Regions from separate parts of the Cellulomonas endometrii genome, predicted to be linked through region 1. Evidence: predicted binding sites of a transcription regulator. Region 1 holds the regulator's gene; each other region holds the start of a gene.
What was found. Region 1 encodes LexA, which represses DNA repair genes until DNA is damaged. Its sites were predicted from a motif close to TCGAACANNTGTTCGA; they were not measured.

Region 1 (10,445 bases):
CGTGCGCGGACGCGGACGTCGTCATGATCACCGCGGGCGCCAAGCAGAAGCCCGGGCAGACGCGGATCGACCTGGCCGAGGCGACCATCTCGCTGGTCAAGAAGATCCTGCCGTCGCTCGTCGAGGTCGCCCCGAACGCCGTGTACGTCATGGTCACGAACCCGGTGGACATCGTCACCTACGCCGCGCTGCAGTTCTCCGGCCTGCCGCCGACGCAGCTGTTCGGCTCCGGCACCGTCCTGGACTCCTCCCGGCTGCGCTACCTCATCGCGCAGTACACCGGCGTGGCCGTGCAGAACGTGCACGCCTACATCGCGGGGGAGCACGGCGACACCGAGCTCCCGCTGTGGTCGTCGGCGACCATCGGCGGCGTGCCGATCCTCGACTGGAACGCCATCGAGGGCCACGTGCCGCTGACGCACGAGGTCCGCGAGTCGATCGCCCGCGAGGTCGTCGACTCGGCCTACCGGATCATCGCCGGCAAGGGTGCGACCAACTACGCGGTCGCGCTGGCCGGGTCCCGGATCATCGAGGCGGTCATGAAGGACGAGCGGCGCATCCTGCCGGTGTCGTCGCTGCTGGACGGCTACCACGGGATCAGCGACGTGTGCCTGTCGGTCCCGACGGTGGTCGGGCGGTCCGGGGTCGGCGAGCGGCTCCAGGTGCCGATGTCGACCGACGAGCTGGCCGGTCTGCGCCGGTCCGCCGAGTCCCTGCGGGCGGTCGCGCGGCGCTTCGGCCTCTGAGGCGGGCTCGGGGCCCCGGCTTCAGCCGACGGGGCTCAGCGCGGGCTCCGTGCCCCGGGCGCGCGCGGGCCGGACGAGCGGGTGCTCGACCGCCCCGGCGGCGTCCCGCAGGGCGCTCAGGGCGGCGGCGACCGCCGGTACCCGCGCCGTGCCCTCGTCGGTCACGGCCTCGACGACGCGCGCCGGGAGCGCGGGCGCGCGGTGCACGGTCACGCCGGGGTGCGGCAGCACGGCCAGCGCCAGGCCCGGCAGGGTCGCCACGCCCAGCCCCGCCCGGACCAGACCGACCACCGCGAGGTAGTCGTCGGTGGCGTAGTCGACGCGGGGGCTGAAGCCCGCCCGCTCGCACGTGCCCACCAGCTGGGCGCGGCACTGCGGGCAGCCGGCGATCCACGGGCGGCCGGCGAGCTCCGCCAGGTCGACCTCGGAGCCCGCCGGCCGGGCGTCCGTCGCCGGCAGCAGGACCACGACCTCGTCGCGCAGCAGCGGGACGCGGACCCGGCGGGGCTCGTCCGGGGCCGGGGCGGTGGCGTCGCGGAACGTCACGGCGACGTCCACACGTCCGGCGTCCAGCTCGGCCAGCGCCTCCGGGGGCTCGGCCTCCGTGAAGGTCGACGCCAGGCCGGGGTGCCGCGTCCGCAGCGTCGCCAGCGCTCCGGGGAGCAGCGCCGCCGCGGCGGACGGGAACGCCGCGACCCGCACGCGGCCGGCCCGCAGGCTGGCCACGGCGGCGACCTCCTCCAGCGTCGCGTCGAGCGCGGACTGCACCGCGGGGGCGTTGCGGGCGAGCACGTGCCCGGCCTCGGTGAGGCGGACCCCCCGGCCCGCGCGGACGACCACCGGCGTGCCGACGGCGCGCTCGATCATCCTGAGCTGCTGGCTGGCGGCGGGCTGGGTGAGGCCGAGCGCGTGCGCGGCGGCGGTCACGCTGCCGGTCTCGTGCACGGCGTGCACGAGGCGCAGGGCGGCGATGTCGAGCGTGCGGGCGGGCATGGCCCGGAGCGTAAGCCCTGCCTATGGATCCGGTCGGAAAACGTGGTTGCGTGCATGGGCCGGAACCGGGGACAGTCGAGGGCATGCGCTCGCTCGACGACCTCCGCTCCGAGTTCGACCCCGCCCCCGGGTACCTCAACGCCGCGACGGCCGGGGTCGCCCCCCGGCGGACCGTCCGCGCGCTGAACGAGGACCTCGCGCGCTGGGGCGCGGGCGGCATCGACGTCCCGCGGTACGAGGCCGCGGTGGCCACCGCGCGGGCCCGGTTCGCCACGCTCGTCGGCGTGGCACCCGCCCGGGTGGCGATCGGTGCCCAGGTGTCCGTCATGGCGGGCGTGGTGGCGGCCTCGCTCCCCGACGGCGCGGAGGTGCTGTGCGTCGAGGGCGACTTCTCCTCCATGGTGTTCCCGTTCCTCGCGCAGGGGCCGCGGCTCCGGGTGCGGCACGTCCCGGCGGACCGGCTCGCCGACGCCGTGACGCCCGGCACCGCGCTCGTCGCGTACTCGCTGGTGCAGTCCGCCACGGGCGCGGTGCTGGACGACGACGCCGTCGTCGGTGCCGCCCGGGCCGCGGGAGCCCGCACGCTGTGCGACCTGACGCAGGCGGCGGGGTGGCGCCGCGTGGACGCCGGCCGGTACGACGTCAGCGTCACCGCGGCGTACAAGTGGCTGTGCGGGCCGCGGGGCGTCGGGTTCCTCACCGTCACCGAGGAGGCGCAGGACGAGCTGCGCCCGGTCCAGGCGGGCTGGTACGCGGGGGAGGACCCGTGGGCGTCCTGCTACGGGCCGACGATGCGCCTGGCCGCCGACGCCCGGCGGTTCGACGTGTCCCCGGCGTGGCAGGCGTGGCTCGGCGCGGCCGAGTCCCTGGACGCGTTCGCCGGGACGGACCCCGACGCCGTGCGGGCGCACGCCGTGGGGCTGGCGGACGCGTTCCGCGCCGGGGCGGGGCTCGCGCCAGGGGACAGCGCCATCGTCACCCTGCCCGATCCCCAGGGGGCGCTCCGGTGCGCCTTGGAGGAGGCCGGCTGCCGCGTGGCCGGGCGCGCGGGCCGGGTGCGCCTGGCGTTCCACGTCTGGAACGACCCGGCCGACGTGGACCGGGCTCTCGACGCGCTCGCCGGCGCGTCGGCGGTGCCCACCGCCTGACGGGCCCGGGCCGCCCGGCCGCGAGGGCCGAGGCGGCGCGGGCCGGAGGCCGAACGGCTCAGAGGCTGCGCAGCACCGAGACCACGCGGCCGAGCACCTGCGCCTGGTCGCCGTCGATCGGGGAGTACGCCGGGTTCTGGGGCAGCAGCCACACGTGCCCGTCGGCGCGCTTGAGGGTCTTGACCGTGGCCTCGCCGTCGAGCATGGCCGCGACGATCTCGCCGTTCTCGGCCACCGGCTGGCGCCGGACGACCACCCAGTCGCCGTCGCAGATCGCGGCGTCGATCATCGAGTCGCCGACGACCTTCAGCAGGAACAGCTCGCCGGCGCCGACGAGCTGGCGCGGCAGCGGGAACACGTCCTCCACCATCTGCTCGGCGAGGATCGGCCCGCCGGCGGCGATCCGGCCGACGACCGGGACGTACGCGGCCTCGGGCGCGCCCTCGCGCAGCGCGCTGTCGGCGTCGCCGATGCCGGGCACCCCGGGCAGCGTGGCGACGCCGCGGGAGTCGTCGGGCTGCACGACCTCGATCGCGCGGGGGCGGTTCGGGTCGCGGCGCAGGTAGCCCTTGCGCTCGAGCGCCGTCAGCTGGTGCTTGACGCTCGACGGGCTCGTGAGGCCGACGGCGTCGCCGATCTCGCGCATGCTCGGCGGGTAGCCGCGGGACTCCACGGAGGCACGCACCGTCTCCAGGACGAGCCGCTGACGCGGGGTCAGGCCGTCACCCTCGCCGAGCTCCACCACCGTCACGGCCCCGTCGTCGGGACCCGCCGCGGCGTCCGTTCCCTGGCTCGCCATGTCCACTCCCGTCCTCGCGGCGCCCGCGGCGCCGTGCCGGCCTGCTCGTCCCGCACCGCGCGTGCTGCGCCGGTGCGGCGTCCGCACCCGAACCGCCTGGTCACCACCGTTCCCGTGGGCCCGGTGAGGGGCCGTCCGGCGGTCGTGTCAGTGCCTCGTGGTGCGCTGTACCCCGTTGCCCCGAGCGTAGGGCGCGGCGGCGGGTGGATCAAACACCTGTTCGATCGTGTCTCGACATCGTGGGCGGGACGTGGTTACATCGTACAAACGTTCGAACGAACAGGTGTTCGACGGGCCCGAGGGCCCAGGAGGGGAGTGGTGGGGATGAGCGCCATCGCAGTGCAGCCGCGGTTCGTGCCGGGGGTCGGCGTCCGCCGGGCACCCGGGGCGGCCTCGCCGCAGCGGGCGTCCGTGCCCGCCCGGGCGGCCGGCGTCGCGCACGTCCCCGGCGTCGCGCAGGTCTCCGGCACCGCGCCGGTCGCCAGCGCCGCGCACGCAACCGCCGCACCCCTCCGTCCTCTCGGTGCCCGATCCGGTGGTGCGCGTTCCGCCGACGCTCGCCCCGGAGCGGCGCGGCGCGACGCCGCGGCGGGGGGTGTCGCCGTCGGGGAAGGACGGCTGCACCTCACTCGCCGCGGCCGCGCCGTGCTCGTCCTGCTGGCGCTCCTCGTCGTGGCCGCGGGGGTCATGGGCGGCCGCGCGGTGGCCGACGCGCCGCAGCGGGCGACCGAGGTGACCACGCACGCCGTCCAGGCCGGCGAGACGCTGTGGGAGATCGCCGCCGACGTCGCGGCGCCGGGCGAGGACGTCCGCGACGTGGTCCTGCGCCTGCAGGAGCTGAACGCCCTGGCGGACGGCTCGCTCCAGGCGGGCCAGGTGCTCCTTCTGCCCGCGGGGGCGTGACGGGAACGGTCCTGGTCAGGGCGCCGCGCATGTCTCGGTGAGATAACGAAACCCGAGGCTTGCGTAATTGATTCGGCCGCCTCTAGGGTGGTGCCACCTCGAACGGCTGGCTGGGGGGCTCGCCGCGGGGGACGCATCGTCGTCGCGGTCCTCGGACCCGTCGCAGAGGCGTGCAGCAACCGTCCTGACGAGGCGAGTCGTCCGGACGAGACGGGACGGGGGCGTCCCCACGAGGGTGGCCGCGCACAGCGGCCACCCTCGTCGTCTGTCCGGGGAACACCGGACGGCCGGACGCGTGTTGCACCGGCGCGCGGGCGGGTCCTACGGTGTCCCGGTCGTCCGGGCGGGCGCCGCACCGACGCCGGCCGCCGACCCGGCCCGCGACCTACCCCGGAGGAGGCGTCCATGCACTGCCCGTTCTGCCGTCACGCCGACTCCCGCGTCGTGGACTCCCGCACGTCCGACGACGGCCTGTCGATCCGCCGCCGCCGCCAGTGCCCGCAGTGCAACCGCCGCTTCACCACGATCGAGACGGCCAGCCTCTCGGTCGTCAAGCGGTCCGGCGCCACCGAGCCGTTCAGCCGCGAGAAGATCGTCAACGGCGTCCGCAAGGCCTGCCAGGGCCGGCCCGTCAGCGAGGACGACCTCGCCCTGCTCGCCCAGCGCGTCGAGGAGACGCTGCGGGCGAGCGGCAGCGCCGAGCTGGACGCGTACGAGATCGGCCTCGCGATCCTGGGTCCGCTCCGCGACCTCGACGAGGTCGCCTACCTGCGGTTCGCGAGCGTCTACCAGGCATTCAGCTCGCTGGACGACTTCGAGGCCGCGATCACCGTGCTGCGCGCGGAGAACGAGGTGGCGGACGCCGCGCGCAAGGCCGCCGCGGGTGCCGGCGACGCCGGCGCGGGAGACGCGGAGCAGACCCCGGCGTCCTGACCGCCCCGGCCGTCGCGCACGGGGCGGACGGGGCGGACGGCGCACGCCCGCCGGTCAGGCCGGCGTCCCGCCACCGTCCGGGCCGTGCCAGGTGAGCGCCACGACGCACACGTCGTCCTCCGCGCCGTGGTGGGGCAGGGCCGCGTCGACGACCCGCGCCACGTCCAACCCGCGGCGCCCGGCCGGGCCGCCGCCGGTGCCGACCTGCTGCCCGACCAGGAGCGCGAGCGCGGCCAGGCCGGCCGGGAGGGTGCGGGTGCGGCGCTCGACCAGCCCGTCCGTGTAGAGCACCAGGGTGTCGCCGGCGCCGAGGCGGGCGTGCGCGGACGTCCGGGCGCCGAGGCCGGTCAGCCCGAGCGGCGTCGACCGGGCGCCCCACAGGTACGACGTGCTCCCGTCCGCCCGGAGCACCAGGGGCGGGAGGTGACCGGCGACGGCGAACTCGAGGTCCCCGGTCCGCAGGTCCAGCTGCGTGTGCACGGTGGTCGACATGAACCCGGACCCGGCGTGCTCCACGAAGTGGTCGAGGTGCTCGAGCACGAGGTGCGGTCGCACGTCCGGCCCGGTGACGGCACGCCCCGCGCTGCGCAGCTGGCTCATCGTCGTGGCCGCGTGCAGGCCGCGACCGACCACGTCGCCGACGGTGACGGCCAGCATCCCGTGGCGCACCGCGAAGGCGTCGAACCAGTCGCCCCCGACCTCCAGGTCCCGCACCCCGGGGCGGTACTCGGAGGCGATCGTGAACCGCGGGTCGGCGGGGATGTTCGTGGCGAGCATCGCCCGCTGGAGCTCGAGCGCCACGGACGCGTGCTGGTCGAAGAGCCGCGCCCGGTCGAGGGCGGACGCGGCCTGGTGTCCGGTCGCGGCGAGCAGGTCCGGGTCCAGCGGGTCGGCGCCGGGCCGGCCGGACGGGCGCACGCGCAGCACGCCGAGCAGGCGCGTCCGGCCCCGCAGGGGCACGACCAGGCAGCCGTCGGCCTCCCGTCGCACGGCGTCCCCCGCGACCGGCACCCGCTCGGGGCGCTCGCCGGGTGTACCGGCGCGCGGGGTCCACACGCCGTCGGCGACGGTCCAGAGCGTCACGCCGGCACCGCCGAGCGTGAGGGCGAGGGTGTCGACGACGGCGTGCGCCACCGAGTCCACGTCCGCCGCCTCCGACAGCTCGGACGCGAGCCGCTGCAGGACGTGCACGTCGCCGACGGCGCGGTCCGCGGCGGTGCGGGCGGCGAGCAGCTCGTGCTCGTACCGGGAGCGCTCGGCGGCGCCCGACAGCGCGACGTCCACGGTGCCGTCGTCCTCCCGGACCACGGCCGTGAGCAGCACGGGCATCCTGCGGTCCGGTGCGCGCAGCTCGACCGCGACCTCCTCCACCCGGCCCTGCATGTGCAGCAGCGGCGCGACGTGCGTCTCCCAGTAGATCCGCCCGCCGACCGACAGCAGCGCCGCGAGGCGGACCGTCCCCACCAGCTCGGCGGCCGGACGCCCGACCCACCGGGCGAAGGTGGCGTTGGCGTCGAGCACCGTCCCGTCGGCGTCCAGGCGCAGCAGGGCCACGGGGGCGGCGTCCCACGCGCCGGCTCGCTGCTCCGCGTTCACCGGTCGAGGTACCCCCGCATCGCCGTGACCAGCGCGTCGGGCGCGCTCAGGTTCGGGCAGTGGCCGACGGCGTCGAGCAGGACCAGCTCGGCGTCGGGCAGGTGCGCGGCGACGTACTCGCCGACCTCGACGGGCGCGATGGCGTCCTCGCGGCACTGGACCACCAGCGTCGGCGTGCGGACGTGGGGGAGGTCCGCGCGGTTGTCGGACAGGAACGTGGTCCTTGCGAAGCGGCGGGCGATCGCCGGGTCGGTCCGGCAGAACGACCCCGTGAGCTCCGCGCCCAGCTCGGGCCGGTCGGGCCGGCCCATGATGACCGGCGCGATGAAGGCCGACCAGCCCAGGTAGTTGTCGTCCATCGTCGCGAGCAGCTCGTCGATCTCGTCCCGCGTGAAGCCCCCGCGGTAGCCGTCGTCGTCGATGTACCGGGGGCTGGGTCCCACCATCACCAGCCGGCTGAAGAGCTCCGGCCGGGCGGCCGCGGCGAGGGCGCCGATCATCGCGCTGACCGAGTGGCCGACGAACGTCACGGGGCCGCACCCGAGGTGCTCGAGCAGCCGCACGACGTCCTCCGCGTACCCGGTGAGGGAGGAGTGCCGCCGGGGGTCGTAGGCGGACAGGTCCGAGCCGCCCGCGCCGAGGTGGTCGAACAGGACGACCCGGTGCGTCCGCTCGAACGCCGGTGCGACGAACCGCCACATGGTCTGGTCGCACCCGAAGCCGTGGGCCAGCACCAGCACCGGCCCGTCGGCACGGCCCGTGCTGGTCACGTGGTGCTGGGTGGCGGGGTCCATGCTCGGATCGTAGGTGCGGGGCCGGCGCACGTCCGCCCCCGGCCCTCTCGTGTCGCCCGTGGGCGCCCGGCGGCGGCGGCCGTACTACGGTCGTCGGGTGATCCCTGCCGACCTCGCGCTCCTGCACGCCCCCGGAACCCCCGCGCTGGCGCCCGACGGCTCGATCGCCGTCGTGTCGCGCACCGCGCCCGACCTCGACGCCGACGAGTACACCGGCCAGCTGTGGCGGCTCGCGACCGACGGCTCCGCGCCCCCGGTCCGGCTGACCCGCGGGCACCGCGACACGGACCCGCAGGTCTCGCCCGACGGCCGCTGGGTCGCGTTCCTGCGCGCCGAGCCGAAGGGCCGGCCGCAGCTGCACGTCGTCGAGGCGGCGGGCGGCGAGCCCGTCCGGCTCACGGACGCGCCGCTGGGCGTCCAGACCGCCCGGTTCTCGCCCGACGGGACCGTGCTGGCGTTCCTGGCACGCGTCCCGGACGAGGGCCGGTACGTCGCCGACGGCGACCCCTCGGCCGAGCGGCCCCGGCACATCACCACGCTCCCGTACCGGCACGACGGCGTCGGCTACACCCGGGACAAGCGGCGGCAGCTGTTCGTCGTGGACGTGCCCGCCGACCCGGCCGTGCGCTCGACCCTCCCCTCGGGTGACGGCGCGGAGCCCGCGGCGCGGCAGGTCACGTGGGGGGACGTCGACGTCGACACCCTCGCGTGGCTGCCCGACGGCCGGCACGTCGTCGCGGTGGCCGCCCGGCACGCCGCCCGCGACGAGGACCTGCGCAGCGACGCGGTCGTCGTCGACACCGCACCCGGTGGGGACGGCGAGCTGCGCCCCCTGACCGACGCGGACGCCGGGAGCACCCTGGCGGTCGCCGCGGCCCTGCCGGACGCGGACGGCGCCGCGCTGTGGCTGCTCGCGCAGGACATGGGCCCGACGGGCCGCGACTTCGTCGCCCGGCAGACCATGCTGTTCCGCCTGGAGCTCGCCGCAGCCGCCGCCGGTCCCGCCGCCGCCGGGTTTCCCGTGCGGCTGACCGACCCCGAGGCGGTCGACCTGGACCCGGGCACGTTCGCCGTGACGGCGGACGGGGTGCTCGCCGGCGTGCTGCACCGGGGCACCGTGCTGCTGCGCGAGCACCGGGCGGACGGGTCCACGCGGGACCTCCTCGACGGCACCGTCGCCGTGCACGGCGTCGCCGCGTCGGCCACCGCCCCGGTGGCGGTCGCGACGGTCGCCGGACCGCTCACGTCGGGCGACGTGCACGCCGTGGACCTCGGCACGGGGGAGTCGCGGGTGCTCACCGACTGGTCCGCGCCGCTGCGCGCCACCGGGCGGCTCCGCGAGCCCCGGGAGCTCACCGCGACAGCGCCCGACGGGTACCCGGTGCACGGCTGGGTGGTCACGCCGGACCCGGAGCGGTTCGCGGGCCCGCACCCGACGATCCTCATGATCCACGGCGGGCCGTACGCCCAGTACACCGTGGCGCTGTTCGACGAGGTGCAGACGCTCGCCGAGGCCGGCTACGCCGTCGTGTACGGCAACCCGCGCGGCTCGGCCGGCTACGGGGCGTCGCACGGGTCGGCGATCCGTCGCGCGTTCGGCACGGTCGACACCGACGACGTCCTCGCCCTGCTGGACGCGGCGCTGGCCGACCCCGCGCTGGACTCGGACCGGGTGGGCGTCATGGGCGGGTCGTACGGCGGCTACCTCACGGCGTGGCTGACCACCCGCACGGACCGGTTCGCCGCGGCGGTCGTGGAGCGCGGGTTCCTCGACCCGGTGAGCTTCGTCGGGTCCAGCGACATCGGCTGGTTCTTCGGGCTCGAGTACCTGGGCGACGGCGACGACGACGAGGCCCGCTCCGCGGTGGCCGCGCAGTCGCCGATGGCGCACGTGTCCCGCGTGACCACGCCGACGCTCGTGATCCACTCCGAGCAGGACTGGCGCTGCCCCGTGGAGCAGGGTCAGCGGTGGTTCGCCGAGCTCAAGCGGCGCGGCGTGCCGTCCGAGCTGCTGCTGTTCCCGGGGGAGGGCCACGAGCTGACCCGGTCGGGCCGCCCGCAGCACCGCCTGGTCCGGTTCGAGCACGTGCTCGACTGGTGGGCGCGGAACCTGCCGGTCACCGCCGGCTGACGCCCCCGGGGACCACGACGGACCCGAGGACGACGACGGCCCCGCACCGGCGAGGTGCGGGGCCGTCGTGCGTCACGCGTCAGGCGGTGCCGGCCATCAGGTCGTCGCGGACCACCCGGCGCAGGACCTTGCCGATCTGGGAGCGCGGCAGCTCGGTGAGGATGACGAGCTCGCGGGGGACGGCGTACCGGGCGAGCCGGTCGGTGCACCACTCGCGGACCGCGTTCAGGTCCACGTGCGCGCCGAGCTCGGTGACGATCGCCGCGACCACCTTCTCGCCCAGGTCGCCGCCCGGCAGCCCCACGACGGCGACGTCACGGATCCCGGGCATCGTGCGCAGCCGCTCCTCGACCTGCGAGGGGTACACCTTGAAGCCGCCGGTGACGATCATCTCCTTGATCC
Region 2 (10,445 bases), on a different contig from region 1:
ACCTGTTCTCCCGCAAGGGCGTCGTGATGGTCCCCAAGGAGGGCACCACCGAGGACGACGTCATGATGGCGGTGCTGGAGGCCGGCGCCGAGGAGGTCAACGACGCGGGCGACTCCTACGAGGTGCTGTCCGAGGCGACCGACCTGGTCGCCGTGCGGACCGCTCTGCAGGACGCGGGCATCGAGTACGACTCCGCCGACGTCGTGTTCCACCCGGCGACCCAGATCGAGGTCGACGCCGAGGGCGCGCGCAAGATCCTGCGGCTGATCGACACGCTCGAGGACTCGGACGACGTGCAGAACGTCTACGCGAACTTCGACGCCTCCGACGAGGTCATGGCCGAGCTCGAGGACGACTGAGCTCTCCCCGCTGAACCACCCCGCGACGCCCCGCCCGGCCCCGGCCGCGCGGGGCGGGCCGCGCCAGCGCGCGTCCCGCCCGCGCGTCCCGGCCGGTTCCGCGGTGCGCGGCTGGGAGGATGCGGGGGTGCGCGTACTCGGAGTGGACCCCGGACTGACCCGCTGCGGGCTCGGCGTCGTGGACGGCCTGCCCGGCCGCCGGGTGCGGATGGTCGCCGTGGGGGTGGCGCAGACCCGGCCCGACGAGGACATCGACCAGAGGCTGCTGGGCATCGCGGGCCAGATCGACCTGTGGCTCGAGGAGCACGCCCCCGACGCCCTGGCGGTCGAGCGCGTGTTCGCCCAGCACAACGTCCGGACGGTGATGGGCACGGCGCAGGTGGCGGGGATCGCGATGCTGGCGGCCGCGCGGCGGCGCATCCCGGTCGCGATGCACACGCCGTCCGAGGTGAAGGCGGCGGTCACCGGGAACGGCCGCGCGGACAAGCCGCAGGTGCAGACGATGGTCGCCCGGCTGCTGCAGCTCGACGAGCTGCCGAGGCCCGCGGACGCCGCCGACGCGCTCGCGCTGGCGATCTGCCACCTGTGGCGGCCGGCCGGTGCGGTGGGCGCGCCGCAGCGGGCGCCGGGGTCGATGACCGCGGCGCAGCGCGCGTGGGCGGCGGCGGAGCAGGCCTCGCGGCGCGTGCGGGCCTGACCGTGCGGGCCTGACCGCTCGCGCTACGGGGACCGCACCGGCGCGCCGCCCGTCGTCCCCAGGGGCGCGCGTGTCGTTCGTACAGGTGTTCGCACGCGTGGCAGACTGCTCGCGATGTCCGACGGGAAGGAGCCGGTGTGATCGCCTCGGTGCACGGGACGGTGCAGGCCGTGCGGCTGGACGCCGCGGTGGTGGAGGTCGGCGGGGTGGGCATGCTCGTGCAGGCCACGCCGGCGACGCTGGCGGGGCTGCGCGTGGGCCAGACCGCCACGCTGCACACCTCGCTGGTCGTCCGGGAGGACTCGCTGACGCTGTTCGGGTTCGCCGACGCCGACGAGCGCGAGGTGTTCGAGGTGCTGCAGACCGTCAGCGGCGTCGGGCCCCGGCTCGCTCTGGCGATGCTCGCCGTGCACACGCCGGACGGGCTGCGGCGGGCGGTCGCGACCGAGGACCTCGCCGCGCTCAAGCGGGTGCCCGGCATCGGGCACAAGGGGGCGCAGCGGATCGTCCTGGAGCTCGCCGACCGGCTCGGCGCGCCCGCCGTCGTCCCGGCCGCCGCGGGGGCCTCGGCCACGGCCGCGCCGGCGGACCGCCGGGACCAGGTCGTCGACGCGCTCGTCGGCCTCGGCTGGAACCAGAAGGCCGCGCAGGACGCGGTGACGTCCGTGCTGGACGGCAGCGACGAGCCCGTGGGGGAGGCGGAGGTCGCCGGCGTGCTCCGGGCGGCGCTGCGCACGCTGGGCGGCGGCCGTGGCTGACGGCACCGACGGGCTCGCGGGCCCCGGGTTCGACGTGGCGGACGGTTCCGGCGACGGGCCCGCGTCCGTGGTGCGGCCGGGGGCCGACGAGCTGGAGCGCGCCGCCGAGGCCGCCCTGCGCCCGCGGCACCTCGACGAGTTCGTCGGCCAGCGGGTCGTCCGGGAGCAGCTGTCCCTGGTCCTGGAGGCCGCCGTCGGCCGGGGCCGCGCGCCCGACCACGTGCTCCTGTCGGGCCCCCCGGGGCTCGGGAAGACGACCCTCGCGATGATCATCGCCGCGGAGCTGCACACCTCGCTGCGCGTGACGAGCGGACCGGCGATCCAGCACGCGGGCGACCTCGCGGCGATCCTGTCCTCCCTCGAGGAGGGCGAGGTGCTGTTCCTCGACGAGATCCACCGGCTCGCCCGGCCCGCCGAGGAGCTGCTGTACGTCGCGATGGAGGACTTCCGCGTCGACGTCGTGGTCGGCAAGGGCGCGGGGGCGAGCGCCATCCCGCTGGCCCTGCCGCCGTTCACGGTCGTGGGCGCGACGACCCGGGCCGGGCTGCTGCCGGCGCCCCTGCGCGACCGGTTCGGCTTCACCGGCCACCTCGACTTCTACGCCGACGACGAGCTCGAGCGCGTGTTGATGCGCTCCGCGGGCCTGCTCGGCGTCCCGCTGGCCGCCGAGGCCGCGGCGGAGATCGCCTCCCGGTCACGCGGGACGCCCCGCATCGCGAACCGGCTGCTGCGCCGGGTGCGGGACTGGGCGCAGGTCCGGGGCGACGGCACGCTGTCCCTCGACGCGGCGCGCGCGGCGCTCGCCGTGTACGAGGTGGACCACCGCGGGCTCGACCGGCTCGACCGCGCGGTGCTCACGGCGCTGTGCACCCGGTTCGGCGGCGGGCCCGTCGGGCTCACGACGCTCGCCGTGGCGGTCGGCGAGGAGCCCGAGACGGTGGAGACGGTCGCGGAGCCGTTCCTCGTGCGCGAGGGGCTCATCGGCCGCACCCCCCGGGGCCGCGTCGCGACCGCGGAGGCCTGGGCCCACCTCGGCCTCACCGCGCCCGTGCCGACGGGCACGCTGTTCGGCTGACCGCCGGACGTCCGCGGCGGGAACCCACCCCGCCCCGGACTCGTTAGGAGCCCGGAGCTGTGGCGCTAGACTGCGGCCGACCTCACACGCGATCTGGAGCTGTTCTTCGTGGACCCGACCTTCCTCATCATCCTCGTCATCGCCGTCGGTGCGATGTGGCTCATGTCGAGCCGGCAGCGCAAGATGCAGCGGCAGCAGCTGAGCTTCCGCGACAACCTGCAGCCCGGCCAGGAGGTCATGACCAGCTCCGGCATGTACGGCACGGTGGTCGAGGTCGAGGACGACGTCATCACGATCGAGTCCACCCCGGGCAACCAGACCCGCTGGATCAAGGCCGCCATCGCCAAGCTCGTGGAGCCGCCGGTCGAGGAGGCCGAGACCGCCGAGGAGGCGGGCGACGACGTCGAGTGGCGTGACGAGCCCGGCGCCGTGCCCCCGGGCCGGATCGACGTCCCGGACGACCTCTCCTCGCTCCAGCCGCCGCGGGACGACGAGGGCCCCGACAGCACCAGGAAGCCGCAGCAGTAGTCGACGGGTCCGCCGGTCCCGCGCGGCGCACGCCGCCGCCCGGGAACCGGAACCCCCCACCCGCACCGCCCGCGTGACCGCGGGCGGTGCGCGCACGAGAGAAGACGATCCGTTGGCCCCACCCACCCGCCGCCGGCACCCGGCGCGCACGCTGCTCACGCTCGCCGTCATCCTGGCCGCCGTCTTCGGCGCCGTCCTCGCGGGGACCCGGTTCTCCGACGCGACGTGGAGCCCGAAGCTCGCGCTCGACCTCGAGGGCGGCACGCAGCTGATCCTCGCGCCGGTCGCCGAGGACGAGTCCGAGGTGACGTCGGAGACGATCGCCCAGGCCATCGAGGTCATCCGCCAGCGCGTGGACTCGTCCGGCGTCGCCGAGGCCGAGATCACCAGCCAGGGCGGGTCCAACATCGTCGTGGCCCTGCCGGGCCGCCCGAGCGAGGAGACGCTGGACCTCGTCCGCACCTCCGCGCAGATGGAGTTCCGGCCGGTCCTGACGTACGGGGCCCCGGAGCCCACGGCCGCCGCCACCCCGACGCCCACCGACGGCACCGCCGCCGAGGAGCCGTCCGACGAGCCCGCGACCGAGGCCCCGGAGTCGCCCAGCGACGCCGCGTACTACGTGACGCCGGCCGTCCAGGCGCAGTACGACGCGCTCGACTGCACCGACCCGGCGAACCTCACCGGCGGGCAGGCCGGCCCCGCCGACAAGGCGCTCGTCACCTGCGACCCCGAGGGAACCGTCAAGTACATCCTCGGCCCGGTCGAGGTCGAGGGCGCCCGGATCTCGAACGCGAGCTCCGGCCTCCAGGTCAGCCAGTCCGGTGCGGTGACCAACACCTGGGCGGTGAACCTCCAGTTCGACGACGAGGGCACCCGCCAGTTCGCCGACGTGACGGAGCGCCTGCAGGGCCTGACCGCCCCGCAGAACCAGTTCGCGATCGTCCTCGACGGCCTGGTCATCTCGGCGCCGTCGCTCGCCCCCGGCGTCATCATCTCGGACGGGCGGCCGGAGATCAGCGGCTCCTTCACGCGCGAGACCGCCGCGTCGCTCGCCAACCAGCTCAAGTTCGGGTCCCTGCCGCTGAGCTTCGAGGTGCAGAGCGAGGAGCAGATCTCCGCGACGCTCGGCTCCGAGCAGCTGGAGAAGGGCCTCATCGCGGGCCTCATCGGCCTGCTGCTCGTGGTGCTGTACTCGCTGTTCCAGTACCGGGCGCTCGGCCTCGTCACGGTGGCGTCGCTCGCGATCGCGGCGCTGCTCACCTACGGCGTCATCACCCTGCTGTCCTGGACGCAGGGGTACCGCCTGTCGCTGCCCGGCGTCGCGGGCCTGATCGTGGCGATCGGCATCACGGCGGACTCGTTCATCGTGTACTTCGAGCGCATCCGTGACGAGCTCCGGGAGGGCCGCACCCTCGTCGCGGCCGTCGACCGCGGGTGGGAGCGGGCGCGCCGCACGATCCTGGCGTCCGACGCCGTGAACTTCCTCGCGGCGATCGTCCTGTACTTCCTGGCGGTCGGCTCGGTCCGGGGGTTTGCGTTCACGCTCGGCCTCACGACCCTGCTCGACCTGCTCATCGTGTTCACCTTCACCCACCCGGTGATGCTGCTGATCGCGCGGACGAAGTTCTTCGGCAGCGGGCACCCGCTGTCCGGGCTCGACCCGCGCCGTCTCGGCGCGTCGGGCGGCACCCGGTACGTCGGCCGCGGGCGGATCGCCACCGGCCGCCGCGCCGAGGCCGACGCCCCGGCCCCGGAGCAGGCCGGCCTGGACGTCCCGACGTCGACGCTCGTCGCGGCCCCCGTCGGCGCGGGCGGCACCATCGCCGAGCGTCGCGCCGCCGCGCGCGCCGCGCAGGCCGGGGCGGCCACCCCGGACGACCCGGCGCCGGACGGCCCGGCTCCCGATGACGGCACGCCCCCCGAGGACGCCGCACGACGTACCGAGGGGAGCGACGCCTGATGGCCGTCAACTTCGCCCAGTGGGGCAACGACCTGTACACGGGCCGCCGCTCGTACGACATCGTCGGCCGGCGCCGGCTGTGGTTCACGATCTCCGGCGTGCTCGTGCTGCTGTCGGTGATCCTGCTGTTCAAGCCGGGCCTGCAGCCGGGCATCGAGTTCCGCGGCGGCTCCGAGTTCACGGTGTCGAACGTGTCGACCACCGACCAGCAGCCCGCGCTCGACGCGGTCGCGGAGGTCGCGCCCGACGAGGTCCCGCGCGTCACGAACGTCGGCGCCTCGGCGATCCGCATCCAGACCGCCGAGCTCACGAACGACCAGGTCGAGCAGGTCCGCACCGGCCTCGAGGAGGCCTACGGGGTCTCGGAGGACGAGGTCGCCAGCTCCTTCATCGGCCCGACCTGGGGCAAGGACGTCTCGCAGAAGGCCCTGACGAGCCTCGTGGTGTTCCTCGTCCTGGTCGCGATCGTCATGACGCTGTACTTCCGCAACTGGCGGATGGCCGTCGCCGCGCTGGTCGCGCTGTTCCACGACCTCGTCATCACGGTCGGCGTCTACGCGGGGGTCGGCTGGGAGGTCACGCCGGCGACGGTGATCGGCTTCCTCACGATCCTCGGGTACTCGATCTACGACACCGTCGTGGTGTTCGACAAGGTCCGGGAGAACACGGCCGGCATCACCGACCAGACGCGCGCCACCTACGAGGAGCGCGCGAACCTGGCGGTCAACCAGACGCTGGTCCGGTCGATCAACACCTCCGTCGTGGCGCTGCTGCCCGTCGCGGCGATCCTGTTCATCGGCGCCTTCGTGCTCGGTGCCGGGACGCTGCGGGACATCGCGCTCGCCCTGTTCGTCGGCATGATCGTCGGCGCGTTCTCGTCGATCTTCCTCGCGACGCCCCTCGAGGTCGCCCTGCGGCTCCGGGAGCGTCCGATCCGGGAGCACACCGCGCGGGTCCTCGCGGGCCGGCGGGAGCTCGTCGCCGCGGGCGTGGGCGCGGACGCCTCGCCGGAGGAGGTCGCGGTCGCGCGGTTCACCGGTCAGGTGCGCCCCGGCGGTCACCAGGGCGTGGCCGCGCAGCCGCGCCGGAAGAAGGGGAAGCGATGACCGAGGTCACCAGCGGGGCGGACCGCTCCGAGGAGGTCGCCGGGCTCGAGGTCACCGGGCTCACCGGCGCGGCGCTCGTCTCCCGCGTCGAGCAGCTGGTGCGCGACGTGCCGGACTACCCGACGGCCGGCGTCGTGTTCAAGGACATCACCCCGCTGCTCGCGGACGGCCCCGCCTTCGCCGCGGTCGTCCGGGAGATGGCCGCGCGGGTCCCCGGGCCGGTCGACCTGGTGGCCGGCATGGAGGCGCGCGGGTTCATCCTCGCGGCACCGGTCGCGCTCGCCCTCGGCGCGGGCTTCCTGCCGGTGCGCAAGGCCGGCAAGCTGCCCGGTCCGACCGCCCGGCGGGACTACCAGCTCGAGTACGGCGCCGCCTCGGTGGAGCTGCACCCGTTCACGGTCCCCGCCGGCTCGCGCGTGCTCGTGGTGGACGACGTCCTGGCCACGGGCGGGACGGCTGCGGCGACCGTCGAGCTGCTGGAGGAGTGCGGCGCCGAGGTCGTGGGGCTGTCGTTCCTCATGGACCTCACGTTCCTGCCCGGCCGGTCACGGCTCGCCGGCCACCACGTCGACGCGCTGCTCGACGTCCGCTGACACCGGGCGGGGGACCGGCGTCGCCGGCCCGTCCGGCATCGGCGCGGCCCCCGACCGGCGGGGTCGCGCCGACGCCGTAGAATCGTGCGGATCGGCGGCTCGACCGGGGTGACCACCCCGGGCGGACCGTGACTCACAGCCGGGTGCTCCCGGCACGGCAGGAGGCGCGCATGGCGGACCAGGTCAGGACGTCGGCCCCCGACGCGCGGCCGGAGGTGCCCCCCACCACGGGCAGCACCAGCCGCGTGCGCTCCCGCCTGGCCAGGTTCGGCCAGGGCCGAGGGCCGGGGCAGTCGCCCGTGATCGAGCCGCTGCTGCAGGCCGTCCGGACCAACCACCCCAAGGCCGACCTCAGCCTGATCGAGCGGGCCTACGTCACCGCCGAGCAGGCGCACCGCGGGCAGCTCCGCAAGAGCGGCGACCCGTACATCACGCACCCGGTGGCGGTCGCGACCATCCTGGCCGAGATGGGCATGACGCCCCCGACGCTCGCCGCCGCGCTGCTGCACGACACGGTCGAGGACACCTCGTACTCGCTGGAGCAGCTGCGCTCCGAGTACGGCCCCGAGATCGCGATGCTGGTCGACGGCGTCACCAAGCTGGACAAGGTGACGTACGGCGACGCCGCGCAGGCCGAGACGGTCCGCAAGATGGTGGTCGCGATGTCGCGCGACATCCGCGTGCTCGTCATCAAGCTCGCCGACCGCCTGCACAACGCGCGCACCTGGAAGTTCGTCCCCGCGGCGTCGGCGGAGAAGAAGGCCCGCGAGACGCTCGAGATCTACGCGCCGCTCGCGCACCGCCTCGGCATGAACACCATCAAGTGGGAGCTCGAGGACCTGTCGTTCTCGACGCTGTACCCGAAGGTCTACGACGAGATCGTGCACCTCGTCGCCGAGCGCGCCCCCACCCGCGAGGAGTACCTGGCGATCGTCCGCGAGCAGGTCGGCGCCGACCTGCGGCAGTCGAAGATCAAGGCGACCGTGACGGGGCGGCCGAAGCACTACTACTCGATCTACCAGAAGATGATCGTGCGGGGCCGCGACTTCGCCGACATCTACGACCTGGTCGGCGTGCGCGTCCTGGTCGACACGGTGCGCGACTGCTACGCGGCGCTCGGTGCGCTGCACGCGCGGTGGAACCCGGTGCCCGGCCGGTTCAAGGACTACATCGCGATGCCCAAGTTCAACCTCTACCAGTCGCTGCACACGACGGTGATCGGGCCCGGCGGCAAGCCCGTCGAGATCCAGATCCGCACGCACGACATGCACCGGCGCGCGGAGTACGGCGTCGCGGCGCACTGGAAGTACAAGGAGAACGCCAAGAACGCCGGCACGGACGCCGACGGCAACGACATGGCGTGGCTCCGCCAGCTGGTGGACTGGCAGAAGGAGACGGCCGACCCCTCGGAGTTCCTGGACTCCCTGCGGTTCGAGATCGCCGACGGCGAGGTCTACGTCTTCACTCCGAAGGGCGACGTGATGGCGCTGCCCGCGGGGGCGACACCCGTCGACTTCGCCTACGCCGTGCACACCGAGGTCGGGCACCGCACGATGGGCGCCCGGGTGAACGGCCGCCTGGTCCCGCTGGACTCGACGCTGGAGAACGGCGACGTCGTCGAGGTGTTCACGTCGAAGTCCGAGACGGCCGGCCCGTCCCGCGACTGGCTGGGCTTCGTCACGAGCCCCCGCGCGCGCAACAAGATCCGCCAGTGGTTCACCAAGGAGCGGCGCGAGGAGGCGATCGAGCACGGCAAGGACGCCATCGCCAAGGCGATGCGCAAGCAGAACCTGCCGATCCAGCGGCTGCTCTCGCACGAGTCCCTCGTCGCCCTCGCGAACGAGATGCGGTACGCCGACGTGTCGGCCCTCTACGCGGCGATCGGCGAGGGGCAGGTCTCCGCGGCGACCGTCGTGCAGCGCCTCGTGCACGCCATGGGCGGGGAGCCCGGCGCCGAGGAGGACATCGCCGAGGTCGCGCGCCCCGGCCAGACCGCGCGGCGGGTGCGCACCGGCGACCCGGGCGTCGTGGTCAAGGGCGTCGACGACATCTGGGTGAAGCTCGCCAAGTGCTGCACCCCGGTCCCGGGCGACGACATCGTCGGCTTCGTGACCCGGGGCCAGGGCGTCAGCGTGCACCGGTCGGACTGCATCAACGTCGGCTCCCTGCGCGAGCAGCCGGAGCGGATGGTCGACGTCGAGTGGAGCCAGGGGAGCACCGCGCTGTTCCTGGTGCAGATCCAGGTCGAGGCGCTCGACCGGAGCCGGCTGCTCTCCGACGTCACGCGCGTGCTGTCGGACCACCACGTCAACATCCTGTCCGCGTCGGTGTCGACGTCCCGCGACCGGGTCGCGATGTCGCGCTTCGTGTTCGAGATGGCGGAACCGTCCCACCTGGCGTCGGTGCTGTCGGCGGTGCGGAAGGTCGAGGGCGTGTTCGACGTCTACCGCATCACCGGGGCGAAGGCCGCAGAGCAGCCGGTCGTCGACGCCTGACCCCGGGGGCCCGCCCGTCACGGGCGGACGCCCCGGAGCGGGCGGAGGTCCTGGAGCGCGCGGGCGGCCTGACGCACCCCGCGCCGGCCCGCCGCCGCCGCGACGTCCGACCGGACCGCGGCCAGGTCCAGCCCGGCGTCCCGGAGCCGCGCCAGCAGCGGCAGCGCCACGCCGGGCGGCTCGTCGGTCAGGAGGTCGCGTGCGGTCCGCCGCGGCGTCGTGACGCGCACGCCGGCCAGCACGACGACGTCGCGGGCGGTGAGGTCGGCGGCCGACGTCGTGCGCTCCGGGTGCGGGGCCGGGACCCGGTCGCGGCGGGTGGCGACGACGTGGACGCGGGCCGGGGCCGGCCCCCCGAGGTGCACCCACGCCGCGGCCGTCCGCCCCACGGCGCACCGGGCGGGGACGAGCGGAGCCAGCGCGGCGGCGCGCAGCAGCGGGGTCGCGGCGACGCGCCGGGGGAGTGCGACGTCGTCCCGCAGGGCGACCAGGTGGCCGTCGCGCAGCAGCACCTGCCACGCGACGTCGCCGAGGTCGGCGCGCCGCACCAGGACCGAGGCGGGGCCGCGGCGCGCGGGGCCGTCGTGAGGGGAGGGGTGGCTGCTCACCTCATGCAGGATGCCGGTCGCCCCGCGCCGTGGCGAGGGTCGACCGGCATCCTGTGGACGACGAGCGGGGTCTCAGCCGCGCGAGTCCTGCGCGGCGCGCTGCACCTGCTCCAGCCAGGCGCGGCGGGCGTCCAGCGCGGCCTGGGCCTCCGCGACCCGGCGGCTGTCGCCGCTGGCCTGCGCCTTGTCCAGGTCCGCCTGGAGCTGCGCGATCGCGCTCTCCAGCTGGGCGGCCGCCCCCTCGGCGCGGGCGCGCGTCTCCGGGT
Region 3 (10,445 bases), on a different contig from region 1:
ATCCTGCGTCCGCTCGTGACCGTGCGGCCCGGCGGCGCCGTCGCGGCGGCCGGTGACGACGCGTCCGGGCTGGACGCCCAGCTCGCCGACCTGCACCACCGGGCGCACGAGCACTGCTACATCAGCCGGTCGGTGAGCTTCCCGGTGCTGACCGAGCCGGCGCCCGCGGTGCTGGAGGCCGCGGACGCCGACCCGGTTCCGGGCTGACCTGGTCGCCGGGCTGAGCCGGTCGAGCCCCGTCAGGCGCTGACGGGCTCGCGCTTGTCGTCCAGCACCTCCGCCAGGAACGTCCCGGTGTGGCTGCCCTCGACGCGCGCGACCTGCTCGGGCGTGCCCTGGGCGACGACCGTGCCGCCGCCCGAACCGCCCTCGGGCCCCATGTCGATGACCCAGTCGGCGTTCTTGATCACGTCGAGGTTGTGCTCGATCACGATCACGGTGTTGCCCTTGTCGACCAGGCCCTGCAGGACGCCCAGCAGCTTGCGGATGTCCTCGAAGTGCAGGCCGGTGGTCGGCTCGTCCAGGACGTACGCGGTGCGGCCCGTGGACCGGCGCTGCAGCTCGGTGGCGAGCTTCACGCGCTGCGCCTCGCCGCCGGACAGCGTGGGGGCGGGCTGGCCGAGCCGCACGTAGCCGAGCCCGACGTCGACGAGGGTGCGCAGGTGCCGGCTGATCGCGGGGACCGCTGCGAAGAAGTCCGCGGCCTCCTCGATCGGCATGTCCAGCACCTCGGCGACCGTCTTGCCCTTGAAGTGCACCTCGAGCGTCTCGCGGTTGTACCGGGCGCCGTGGCAGACCTCGCAGGGGACGTAGACGTCCGGCAGGAAGTTCATCTCGATCTTCAGCGTGCCGTCGCCCGAGCACGCCTCGCAGCGGCCGCCCTTGACGTTGAACGAGAACCGGCCGGCGGTGTACCCGCGGACCTTCGCCTCGGTGGTCTCGGCGAACAGCTTGCGGATCCGGTCCCACACGCCGGTGTACGTCGCGGGGTTCGAGCGCGGGGTGCGGCCGATCGGGCCCTGGTCGACGTGCACGACCTTGTCGAGCTGGTCGAGCCCGGTGACCCGCTTGTGCCGGCCCGCGACGCGTCGGGCGCCGTTGAGCTCGTTGGCCATCACGGTGTAGAGGATCGAGTTCACGAGCGTGGACTTCCCGGAGCCCGACACGCCGGTCACCGCCGTGAGCGTGCCCAGGGGGAACGACACGTCGACGCCCTGCAGGTTGTGCTCCCGCGCGCCGACGACCGTGACCTGACGCTTCTTGTCGACCTTGCGGCGCTGAGCGGGCATCGGGATCGTCCGGCGTCCGGACAGGTACGCACCGGTCACCGACTCGCGCGACGCCAGCAGGCCCTCGAGGTCGCCGGAGTGCACGACGCGGCCGCCGTGCTCGCCCGCGCCGGGGCCGACGTCGACGATCCAGTCGGCCGTCCGGATGGTGTCCTCGTCGTGCTCCACGACGATGAGCGTGTTGCCGAGGTCCCGCAGGCGGGTCAGCGTGTCGATCAGGCGGCGGTTGTCGCGCTGGTGCAGGCCGATGCTCGGCTCGTCCAGCACGTACAGCACGCCGACCAGGCCGGAGCCGATCTGCGTGGCGAGCCGGATGCGCTGCGCCTCGCCGCCGGACAGCGTGCCGGCGGGCCGCATGAGCGAGAGGTAGTCGAGGCCGACGTCCAGCAGGAAGCCGAGGCGGGCCTGGATCTCCTTGAGCACCTGCTCGGCGATCTGCCGCTCGCGGACCCCGAGCTCCAGGGAGTCGAGGAAGTCGCGCGCCTCCCGGATCGGCAGGGCGCACACGTCGGCGATGGACTTGCCGCCGACGAGCACCGCGAGCACCTCGGGCTTGAGGCGCGTGCCGTCGCACACGGGGCACGGCGTCTCGCGCATGAACGCCTCGTACTTCTCCTTGCTCCACTCCGACTCGGTCTCGCCGTGCCGGCGCTCGAGGAACGTGACGACGCCCTCGAAGCCGGTGGAGTACTGCCGCTCGCGGCCCCAGCGGTTCTTGTACTTGACGTGCACCTTGTGGTTCTCGCCGTACAGCACCGCCTTGCGGGCCCGCTCGGGGAGCGCGCGCCACGGCTGGTCCATGGAGAAGCCGAGGTCCGAGGCGAGGGCGTCGAGCACACGCTCGAAGTACTCCGAGGAGATCTGCGCCCACGGCGCGATCGCGCCCTCGCGCAGCGACAGGTCCTCGTCCGGGACGACGAGGTCCGGGTCGACCTCCAGCCGCGAGCCGAGGCCCGTGCACTCCGGGCAGGCGCCGTACGGGGCGTTGAACGAGAACGTGCGCGGCTCGATCTCCTCCAGCGTGAGCTGGTGGTCGTTCGGGCACGCGCGGTTCTCGGAGAAGCGCCGCTCCCGCTCGGGGTCGTCCGGGTCGGCGTCGACCATCTCGACGACCAGCAGGCCGCCGGCCAGGCCGAGGGCGGTCTCCACGGAGTCGGTCAGCCGGCGCTGCACGCCCTCGCGGGCGACCAGGCGGTCGACGACGACCTCGATGTCGTGCTTGAGCTTCTTCTCCAGCGCCGGCGGCTCGGCGAGCTGGACGACCTCGCCGTCCACCCGGGCACGGGCGAAGCCCTTGGCCTGGAGCTCCTTGAACAGGTCGGCGTACTCGCCCTTGCGGCCACGGATGACCGGCGCGAGCACCTGGTACCGCGTGCCGTCCGGGAGCTCGAGCAGCCGGTCCACGATCTGCTGCGGGGTCTGCGCGGTCACGCGCTCGCCGCACACCGGGCAGTGCTGGGTGCCGGCGCGCGCGAACAGCAGGCGCAGGTAGTCGTAGACCTCGGTGATGGTGCCGACCGTCGACCGCGGGTTCCGGTTGGTCGACTTCTGGTCGATCGAGACCGCCGGGGACAGGCCCTCGATGAAGTCGACGTCGGGCTTGTCCATCTGCCCGAGGAACTGCCGGGCGTACGCCGAGAGCGACTCGACGTACCGCCGCTGCCCCTCCGCGAAGATGGTGTCGAAGGCCAGCGAGGACTTCCCCGAGCCGGACAGCCCCGTGAACACGATGAGCCGGTCACGCGGGAGATCCAGGTCGACGTTGCGCAGGTTGTGCTCGCGGGCCCCCTGGACCACCAGTCGATCATTCACGCGCGCCATGCTACGGCGCAGCACCGACACACGCACATGTGTTCGAACGGTGCGCACGGCTCGGGCGGCGCGTCCGTGCTGCTCGGACGCATGATGAGGCCATGCCCGACCCGCGCCCCACCGCCTCGTCCGTGACGCAGCCCACGGCGGCGCCCGCGCCACCGACCCCGATCGGCGACTACGCCGTGCTCGGCGACGGGCGGACGGCAGCGCTGGTCTCGCGGGCCGGCTCGGTGGACTGGCTCTGCGCCCCGCGGTTCGACTCCCCCGCGTGCTTCGCCGCCCTGCTCGGCGGGCCCGAGCACGGCCGGTGGCTGCTCACCGTGCCCGACGCGACCCGGGTCACGCGCCGGTACCTCGGCGACTCGTTCGTGCTCGAGACCACCTTCGAGTCACCGACGGGGACCGCGGTCCTGCTCGACGCCATGCCGCTCCGCGACGGGCGCTGCGACGTCGTCCGGCGGATCACCGCGACCGCGGGGACGGTCGACGTGCGGCACGAGTGGGTCGTGCGGTTCGGCTACGGCAAGGTCGAGCCCTGGGTGCACCGCGTGACCGACCCGGACGGCGCGGAGGTGATCCAGGCGGTGGCGGGACCCGACAGCCTGGTGCTGCGCGGCGAGCGGCTGCCGCGACCGCGCGGCCGTGGCGAGCGCCGCGCGCACGTCGACGAGTTCTCCCTCGCGGCCGGGGAGTCCGTCGAGGTGTCGTCGACGTGGGTGCCGTCGTGGCTCCCGGTCCCGCGCGCCCCCCGCCTGGAGCACCGCATCGAGGCCACGGAGCACCGGTGGGGCCGCTGGGCGCAGGCCTGCCGGTACACCGGCGCCTACCGGGACGCCGTCGTGCGGTCGCTGCTCGTGCTGCGCCTGCTGAGCGACTCCGAGACCGGCGGGATCGTCGCGGCGGTGACCACGTCGCTGCCCGAGGACTTCGGCGGCGAGCGGAACTGGGACTACCGGTACTGCTGGCTGCGGGACGCGGCCATGACCCTGGAGGCGCTGCTCGAGCACGGCTACCGGGAGGAGGCCCAGGCGTGGCGGCAGTGGCTGCTGCGCGCGGTCGCGGGCGACCCGGCCGACGTCCAGATCATGTACGCGGTGGACGGCAGCCGGGAGCTGCCGGAGCGGACCCTCGACCACCTCCCCGGGTACGCGGGCTCCCGGCCGGTGCGGGTCGGCAACGCCGCCGTCGGCCAGGTGCAGAACGACGTGCTCGGCGAGGTGATGTGCGCCCTGCACCTCGCCCGGTCCGTGGGCGTCGCCGAGAGCACCGACTCCTGGTCGCTCCAGGTGCACCTGGTCGACCACCTGTGCCGGACGTGGCGGCAGCCGGACAGCGGCATCTGGGAGGTCCGCGGCGAGCCCCGGCACTTCACGCACTCGAAGGTGATGGCGTGGGCCGCGCTCGACCGCGCCGTGCGCGCCGTCGAGGAGCACGGCCTGCCCGGCCCCGTCGACCGCTGGCGGCAGGAGCGCGACGCTGTGCACGCGGACGTCCTCGCGCACGGCTGGGACGCCGGCCGCGGGACGTTCGTGCAGTACTACGGCGCCACGCACACCGACGCGTCGCTGCTGCAGCTCGTGCAGGTCGGCTTCCTGCCCCCGGGCGACCCGCGGCTGGCCGGCACGATCGCCGCGGTGCGCGCCGAGCTCGAGGTGGCCCCCGGGCTCCTGCACCGGTACCGCCCCGAGCGCACCGACGACGGCGTGCGCGGCGGCGAGCACCCGTTCCTCGCGTGCTCCGGCTGGCTCGCCGACGCGCTCGCCCGGCAGGGGGACGTCGCGGGGGCGGCCGCCGTGCTCGACGTGCTGACGGGGCTGCTGACGGACGTCGGCCTGCTCGCCGAGCAGCACGACCCGGCGACCGGGCGGATGGCGGGGAACCTGCCGCAGGCGCTGTCGCACCTCGCGCTGGTGCGGGCGGTGCACAGCCACGAGGAGGCGGTGGCGCGGGCGGGGCGTCCGGAGCCCACCGCCGAGACGGTGGGCCGCCCGTGACCGCGGCGGACGGGCTGGTGCTCGACGACCTCGTCCTGCGGACGCTCCGCGTGGGACCGATGGAGAACCAGGCGTACCTGCTCACCTGCCGGCGGACCGGCGCGCAGCTGCTCGTCGACGCCGCCGCCGAGCCCGACCGCCTGCTCGCGCTCGTCCGCACGGGATCGCCCGACGGGCGGCTCGACCTGGTCGTCACCACGCACCGGCACGCCGACCACCTCGGCGCGCTCGCGGCGGTGCTGGCGGCCACCGGGGCGCCGCACGCCGCGGGTGAGGCCGACGTGGACGCGGTGGCGGCGGCCGCCGGCACGACGCCGCCGCGCGCCCTGCGGCACGGGGACGTGCTGGCCGTCGGCGACCTCCGGCTCGAGGTGATCGCCCTGCGCGGGCACACCCCCGGCGCGATCGCCCTCGCCTACCGGGAGCCCGACGTCGTGCGGCAGGAGGGGGCCGCCGCCGGACGCGTGCACCTGCTCACCGGCGACTCGCTGTTCCCGGGCGGGCCGGGCCGCACCACGAGCCCGGCGGACTTCGCCTCGCTGATGGACGACCTGGAGCGGCGGGTGTTCGCGCGGTTCGACGACGACACGTGCGTGCACCCCGGGCACGGGCGGGGCACGACGCTCGGCGCGGAGCGGCCCTCGCTGGGCGCGTGGCGGTCGCGCGGCTGGTGACTGTGCGGCCGGGAGCCGTGCCGCCGGTGACCGTGCGGCCGGTGACCGTGCGGCCGGTGACCCTGCGGCCGGTGACCACGCGCCGGCGGTTGGACCGCGCCGTGGCCGGGCGAACTTCCGGACGCGTTCGTCCTGGTCTCCCCCGGTTCTGCCATAGTGGCGCACAGCATCGACACAGAGAACGAGGGGATATCCATGTCCAACGACGGCACCTCCACGCCGGAACCGGGCAAGCAGCCCGACAGCAGCGGCTGGCCCAGCCCCGGTACGGGCGCCGAACCGCCGGCCGCGCCGGCCCCGTCCGGCTACGAGGCGACGTCCGGCGCCGGCGAGGCGCCCGGTCAGGCCGACCCGACGCAGGCGTACCCCGCCGCCGACCCCACGCAGGCCTACCCGGCCGCCGACCCGACGCAGGCGTACCCCGCGGCCAGCCCCACGCAGGCGTACCCCGCCGCGGGCGGCTACCCCCAGCCGGGCTACCCGCAGGGCTCGTACCCCCAGGGGTCGTCCGCACAGGGTTCGTCCGCACAGGGCGGTGAGCAGCAGGGCGGCTACCCCCAGGCCGGCTACCCGCAGGGCGGCTATCCCCAGGCCGGCTACCCGCAGGGCGACCAGCAGCAGGGCGGCTACCCCGGCGGCGGCTACCCCGGCGGCGGCTACCCGGGCGCCCCGTCCCCGTACGCCCCCGGCCAGTACCCCGGCCCCCCGCAGGGCTCCAGCACCGACGGCGTGTCGATCGCCGCCCTGGTCACCGGCATCTTCGGCCTGGGCGTCATCCCGATCGTCCTCGGCGTGATCGGCCTGCGCCGCACCAAGCAGAAGGGCACCCAGGGCAAGGGCCTCGCGATCGCGGGCATCGTCCTGGGCTCGCTCGCGATCCTCGCGTCGATCGCCATCGGCGTCGCGATCTTCCTCGGCATCACCGCGCACAACGAGCGCATGGACGACCTGCGCTCCGACTGCGAGTCCGGCGAGATGGCGGCGTGCGACGACCTCTACCAGGAGTCGACGCCCGGCTCCGACGACGAGGACTTCGGCTGGACGTGCGGCGACCGCACCGACGGCGGCGCGGGCTGCACGGCGATCGACCCGACGCGGTTCACCTACGGCGACGACGAGGCGCTCGACGCCCTGTGGGACGCCTGCGAGTCGGGTGACGCGGCCGCGTGCGACGAGCTCTACAGCTCCGCCCCCTCGGGGTCCGACTACGAGGAGTTCGGCGCCACCTGCGGCGGGCTGACCGACGGCACCGAGTTCTGCGACACCGCCGAGGAGGCCGTGCCCGAGGAGGAGACCACCTCCGGTGCGCAGACCTACGGCGACGACCCGGCCCTCGACGCCCTGTGGGACGCCTGCGAGGCCGGCAGCGGCACCGCGTGCGACGACCTGTACTGGCAGTCGGAGTCCGGCTCCGCGTACGAGGAGTTCGGCACCACCTGCGGCAACCGCGTCGAGTTCGCGGCGAGCTGCGCCGCGGAGATCGGCGGCTGACGCAGCCGCTCCCCCGCACGACGACGGCCCCGGGCAGCACGCCCGGGGCCGTCGTCGTGCGTGCGCCGTCCCGTCAGCGGTCGAGCGGCCCGAGCCACGCGGTCGCGACGGTCCCGTGCGCCGACTCGTCGTCCGACGGGTGGAAGATCCCGGCGAGCACGTCGCGGTACAGCCGCCCGAGCTCGCTGCCGCTGAAGTACGAGCCGCCGCCGGACACGCGGATCGCCTGGTCCACCACCACGCGCGCCGTCTCGGTGGCCCGGACCTTCAGGCCGACCAGCCGGGCGAACCACCGGGCGCCGTGGTCCACCTGCTCGTCGACGTCCCGCGCGAGCGCCCACACCTGCGGCTCGATGCCGTCCTGGGTGATCGCGGCGTCGGCCACCCGCCACCGGATGTCCGGGTCCTGCGCGTAGCTGCGGCCGTCGTTCTTCATGGACGTGCGCCGGTGCGCGGCCGCGACCGCGAGGTCGAGCGCGCGGCGGCCGATCCCCGTGTAGACCGCGGCCAGCAGGACCTCGAACACCGCGAACAGGGCGAACACGTACGGGTCGGCGCTCGGCCCCGGCGGCAGCGCGCGGAACACGCGCTCGGCCCGCGCCGGCGCGCCGTCGAGCACCGTGGTGCAGCTCTGGGTCGCGCGCATGCCGAGCGTGTCCCAGTCGTCCTTCGTCCGGATGCCGCCGTCCTCCCGGGACACGACGGCGTGCACGAGGCGCGGGCCGTCCGGGTGGTCCTCGTCCAGCCCGAACGTCGCGAGCCTCGTCCACACCGGCGACAGCGACGTGAAGATCTTCGTCCCGGTGAACCGGTAGCCGCCGTCCGCCTGCCGCTCGGCCCGCGTCCGGGAGCCGAACATCACGAGGTCGTTGCCGGCCTCCGAGTTCCCGAACGCGAACACCTCCCCCTCGGCCGCGTCCCGCAGGACGAACGCCAGCGAGTCGTCGCCGCGCGCCGCGAGCACCGCGGCCATGCCGGTCACCACGAGGTGCATGTTCACGGCCAGGGCCGTCGCCGGCGCCGCGCCAGACAGCCGCGCCTGCTCGCGTGCCACCTCCGCCAGCGTGAGGCCGGCACCACCGAGCTCGGCCGGGACGAACGCCGCGAGGTAGCCGGCGGCCCGCAGGTCCGCGAGGTCGTCGTGCGGGAACGTGTTCTCGCGGTCGTGCACGGGCGCCCGCTCCGCGATCCGGGCGAGCACGTCGTCGGTCAGCAGCGTCCGGGGGGCCGGGCGGGTCATCGTCACGCCCCCAGCACGTCGGGGTCGGGACCGATGCGTCCGCCCCGGTCGAGACCGGCGATCCGCTCGTGGTCCTCCGCGGTCAGCGAGAAGCCGAGGACGTCGAGGTTCGCGCGGATCCGCTCCGGCGTCACCGACTTCGGGATCACCACCGTGCCGAGGTCCAGGTGCCAGCGCAGCACCGCCTGCGCGGGCGTCACGCCGTGCGCGCGGGCCACGTCGACGATCACCGGGTCGTCCAGGAGCCCGGTGTCCCGGCCCAGCGGCGACCAGGCCTCGGTCGCGATGCCGTGCTCCGCGTGGAAGGCGCGCAGCTCACGCTGCTGCAGGTACGGGTGCAGCTCGACCTGGTTGAGGACCGGCACCTCCCCGGAGTCGTCGATCACCCGCCGCAGGTGCGCGGGCGTGAAGTTCGAGACCCCCACCGACCGCACCCGGCCGGCGTCCCGCAGCTCGACCAGCGTGCGCCAGGTCTCCGCGTACAGGTCCTGCCCGGGGAACGGCCAGTGGATGAGGTACAGGTCCGGGACGCCCAGGTCGAGCCGGGCCACCGACGCCTCGAAGGCCGCGAGGGTGCGGTCGCGGCCCTGGTCGTCGTTCCACAGCTTCGTGGTGACGTAGACGTCGTCGCGCGGCAGGCCCGAGGCGCGCACCGCGCGGCCCACGCCCGCCTCGTTGCCGTACAGCTTCGCGGTGTCGACGAGGCGGTAGCCCGCGGCGAGCGCGTGGCCGACCGCCGCCTCCGCGCCGGCGTCGTCGACCTTGAACACGCCGAAGCCGACCTGCGGGATGGAGGTGCCGTCCCGCAGCGGGACGGCCGGGACCTGGGAAGGGGTGAGGCTCATACGGCTACTCTCGCACCCCCGCGCGGGTGGCCGGGCGCGTGCGGCAGGATGACCGCATGACCACCTTCGCCGTCCGGTACACCTACGACCAGCGCGCCGACCTGCAGGACCAGGTCCGCCCCGAGCACCGCGCGTACCTGGGCGAGCTCGCCGAGCGCGGGCTGCTGCACGGGTCCGGGCCGTTCACCGACGGGGCGCCCGGTGCGCTCCTGGCGTTCGAGACCACCGACCGCGCCGCGCTCGAGGTGCTCCTGGCCGACGACCCGTTCGCCCGGGCCGGCGTCATCGCGGACGTCGAGATCCGCGAGTGGAAGCTCGTCATCGGCCCCTGGGCGGCCGGCGTGGCGGGCTGACGCCGCCGGTCCCGCCGCCCCGGCGCGGCGTCAGCGCGCGTCGACCTCGGCCGTCGCGCGCCGCTCGTCGCGCCGGGACGCGGCGATGCTCGTGGCCGCGGTGACGGCCAGCGTCACGACGATCACCGCGAGCGACACCCACGACGGCAGCTCGGGCGCCCACCCGACGGACTCGCCGCCGTTGACGAACGGCAGCGTGTTCTCGTGGAGCGCCTGCAGCACGAGCTTCACGCCGATGAATCCGAGCAGCACGCCGAGCCCGATGTTGAGGTAGCGCAGCCGGGTGAGCAGCCCGCCGAGCAGGAAGTACAGCTGGCGCAGGCCCATCAGCGCGAACACGTTGGCCATGAGGACCAGGTACGGCTCCTGCGTGAGGCCGAACACCGCGGGGATCGAGTCGAACGCGAACAGCAGGTCCGTCGCACCGATCGCCACCAGCACGAGCAGCATCGGCGTGACGTGCCGCCGGCCCTCGACCCGGGCCGTGAGCCGGACGCCGTGGTACCCGTCGGTCGTCGGCAGGAACCGCTGCACGACCCGGACCAACGCCGGCGCCTTGTAGTCGTCGGCCGCCTCGTCCGCGTCCTCGCCGACCCCCTCGCGGGCGACCTTCACGGCTGTCCACACCAGGAACGCGCCGAACAGGTAGAACACCCACGAGAACGACGCGATCGCCGCGGCGCCGATCCCGATGAACACCCCGCGGAACACCAGCGCCAGGATGATGCCGATCAGCAGCGCCGT

Region 2: the regulator LexA is predicted to act here: its motif matches at 1,134-1,149, upstream of ruvA (Holliday junction branch migration protein RuvA).
Region 3: the regulator LexA is predicted to act here: its motif matches at 3,132-3,147, upstream of uvrA (excinuclease ABC subunit UvrA).

What each region holds. Positions count from the first base shown of each region.
Region 1 covers NZ_CATKPC010000004.1:173,884-184,328, reverse strand. Annotated here, with positions in the region: gene QNH85_RS06755 (L-lactate dehydrogenase) at 1-746, shown strand, start outside; gene QNH85_RS06750 (LysR family transcriptional regulator) at 768-1,739, opposite strand; gene QNH85_RS06745 (aminotransferase class V-fold PLP-dependent enzyme) at 1,823-2,887, shown strand; gene lexA (transcriptional repressor LexA) at 2,946-3,686, opposite strand; gene QNH85_RS06735 (LysM peptidoglycan-binding domain-containing protein) at 4,011-4,589, shown strand; gene nrdR (transcriptional regulator NrdR) at 4,995-5,522, shown strand; gene QNH85_RS06725 (SpoIIE family protein phosphatase) at 5,577-7,118, opposite strand; gene QNH85_RS06720 (alpha/beta fold hydrolase) at 7,115-7,912, opposite strand; gene QNH85_RS06715 (S9 family peptidase) at 8,010-10,043, shown strand; gene QNH85_RS06710 (AMP-binding protein) at 10,123-10,445, opposite strand, start outside.
Region 2 covers NZ_CATKPC010000001.1:136,166-146,610, forward strand. Annotated here, with positions in the region: gene QNH85_RS00595 (YebC/PmpR family DNA-binding transcriptional regulator) at 1-359, shown strand, start outside; gene ruvC (crossover junction endodeoxyribonuclease RuvC) at 487-1,056, shown strand; gene ruvA (Holliday junction branch migration protein RuvA) at 1,194-1,814, shown strand; gene ruvB (Holliday junction branch migration DNA helicase RuvB) at 1,849-2,889, shown strand; gene yajC (preprotein translocase subunit YajC) at 2,998-3,417, shown strand; gene secD (protein translocase subunit SecD) at 3,530-5,377, shown strand; gene secF (protein translocase subunit SecF) at 5,377-6,483, shown strand; gene QNH85_RS00630 (adenine phosphoribosyltransferase) at 6,480-7,076, shown strand; gene QNH85_RS00635 (RelA/SpoT family protein) at 7,247-9,571, shown strand; gene QNH85_RS00640 (hypothetical protein) at 9,589-10,179, opposite strand; gene QNH85_RS00645 (DUF349 domain-containing protein) at 10,252-10,445, opposite strand, start outside.
Region 3 covers NZ_CATKPC010000001.1:485,956-496,400, forward strand. Annotated here, with positions in the region: gene QNH85_RS02350 (OsmC family protein) at 1-207, shown strand, start outside; gene uvrA (excinuclease ABC subunit UvrA) at 240-3,101, opposite strand; gene QNH85_RS02360 (glycoside hydrolase family 15 protein) at 3,203-5,098, shown strand; gene QNH85_RS02365 (MBL fold metallo-hydrolase) at 5,095-5,772, shown strand; gene QNH85_RS02370 (DUF4190 domain-containing protein) at 5,968-7,263, shown strand; gene QNH85_RS02375 (acyl-CoA dehydrogenase family protein) at 7,337-8,503, opposite strand; gene QNH85_RS02380 (aldo/keto reductase) at 8,506-9,348, opposite strand; gene QNH85_RS02385 (YciI family protein) at 9,405-9,701, shown strand; gene QNH85_RS02390 (TerC/Alx family metal homeostasis membrane protein) at 9,732-10,445, opposite strand, start outside.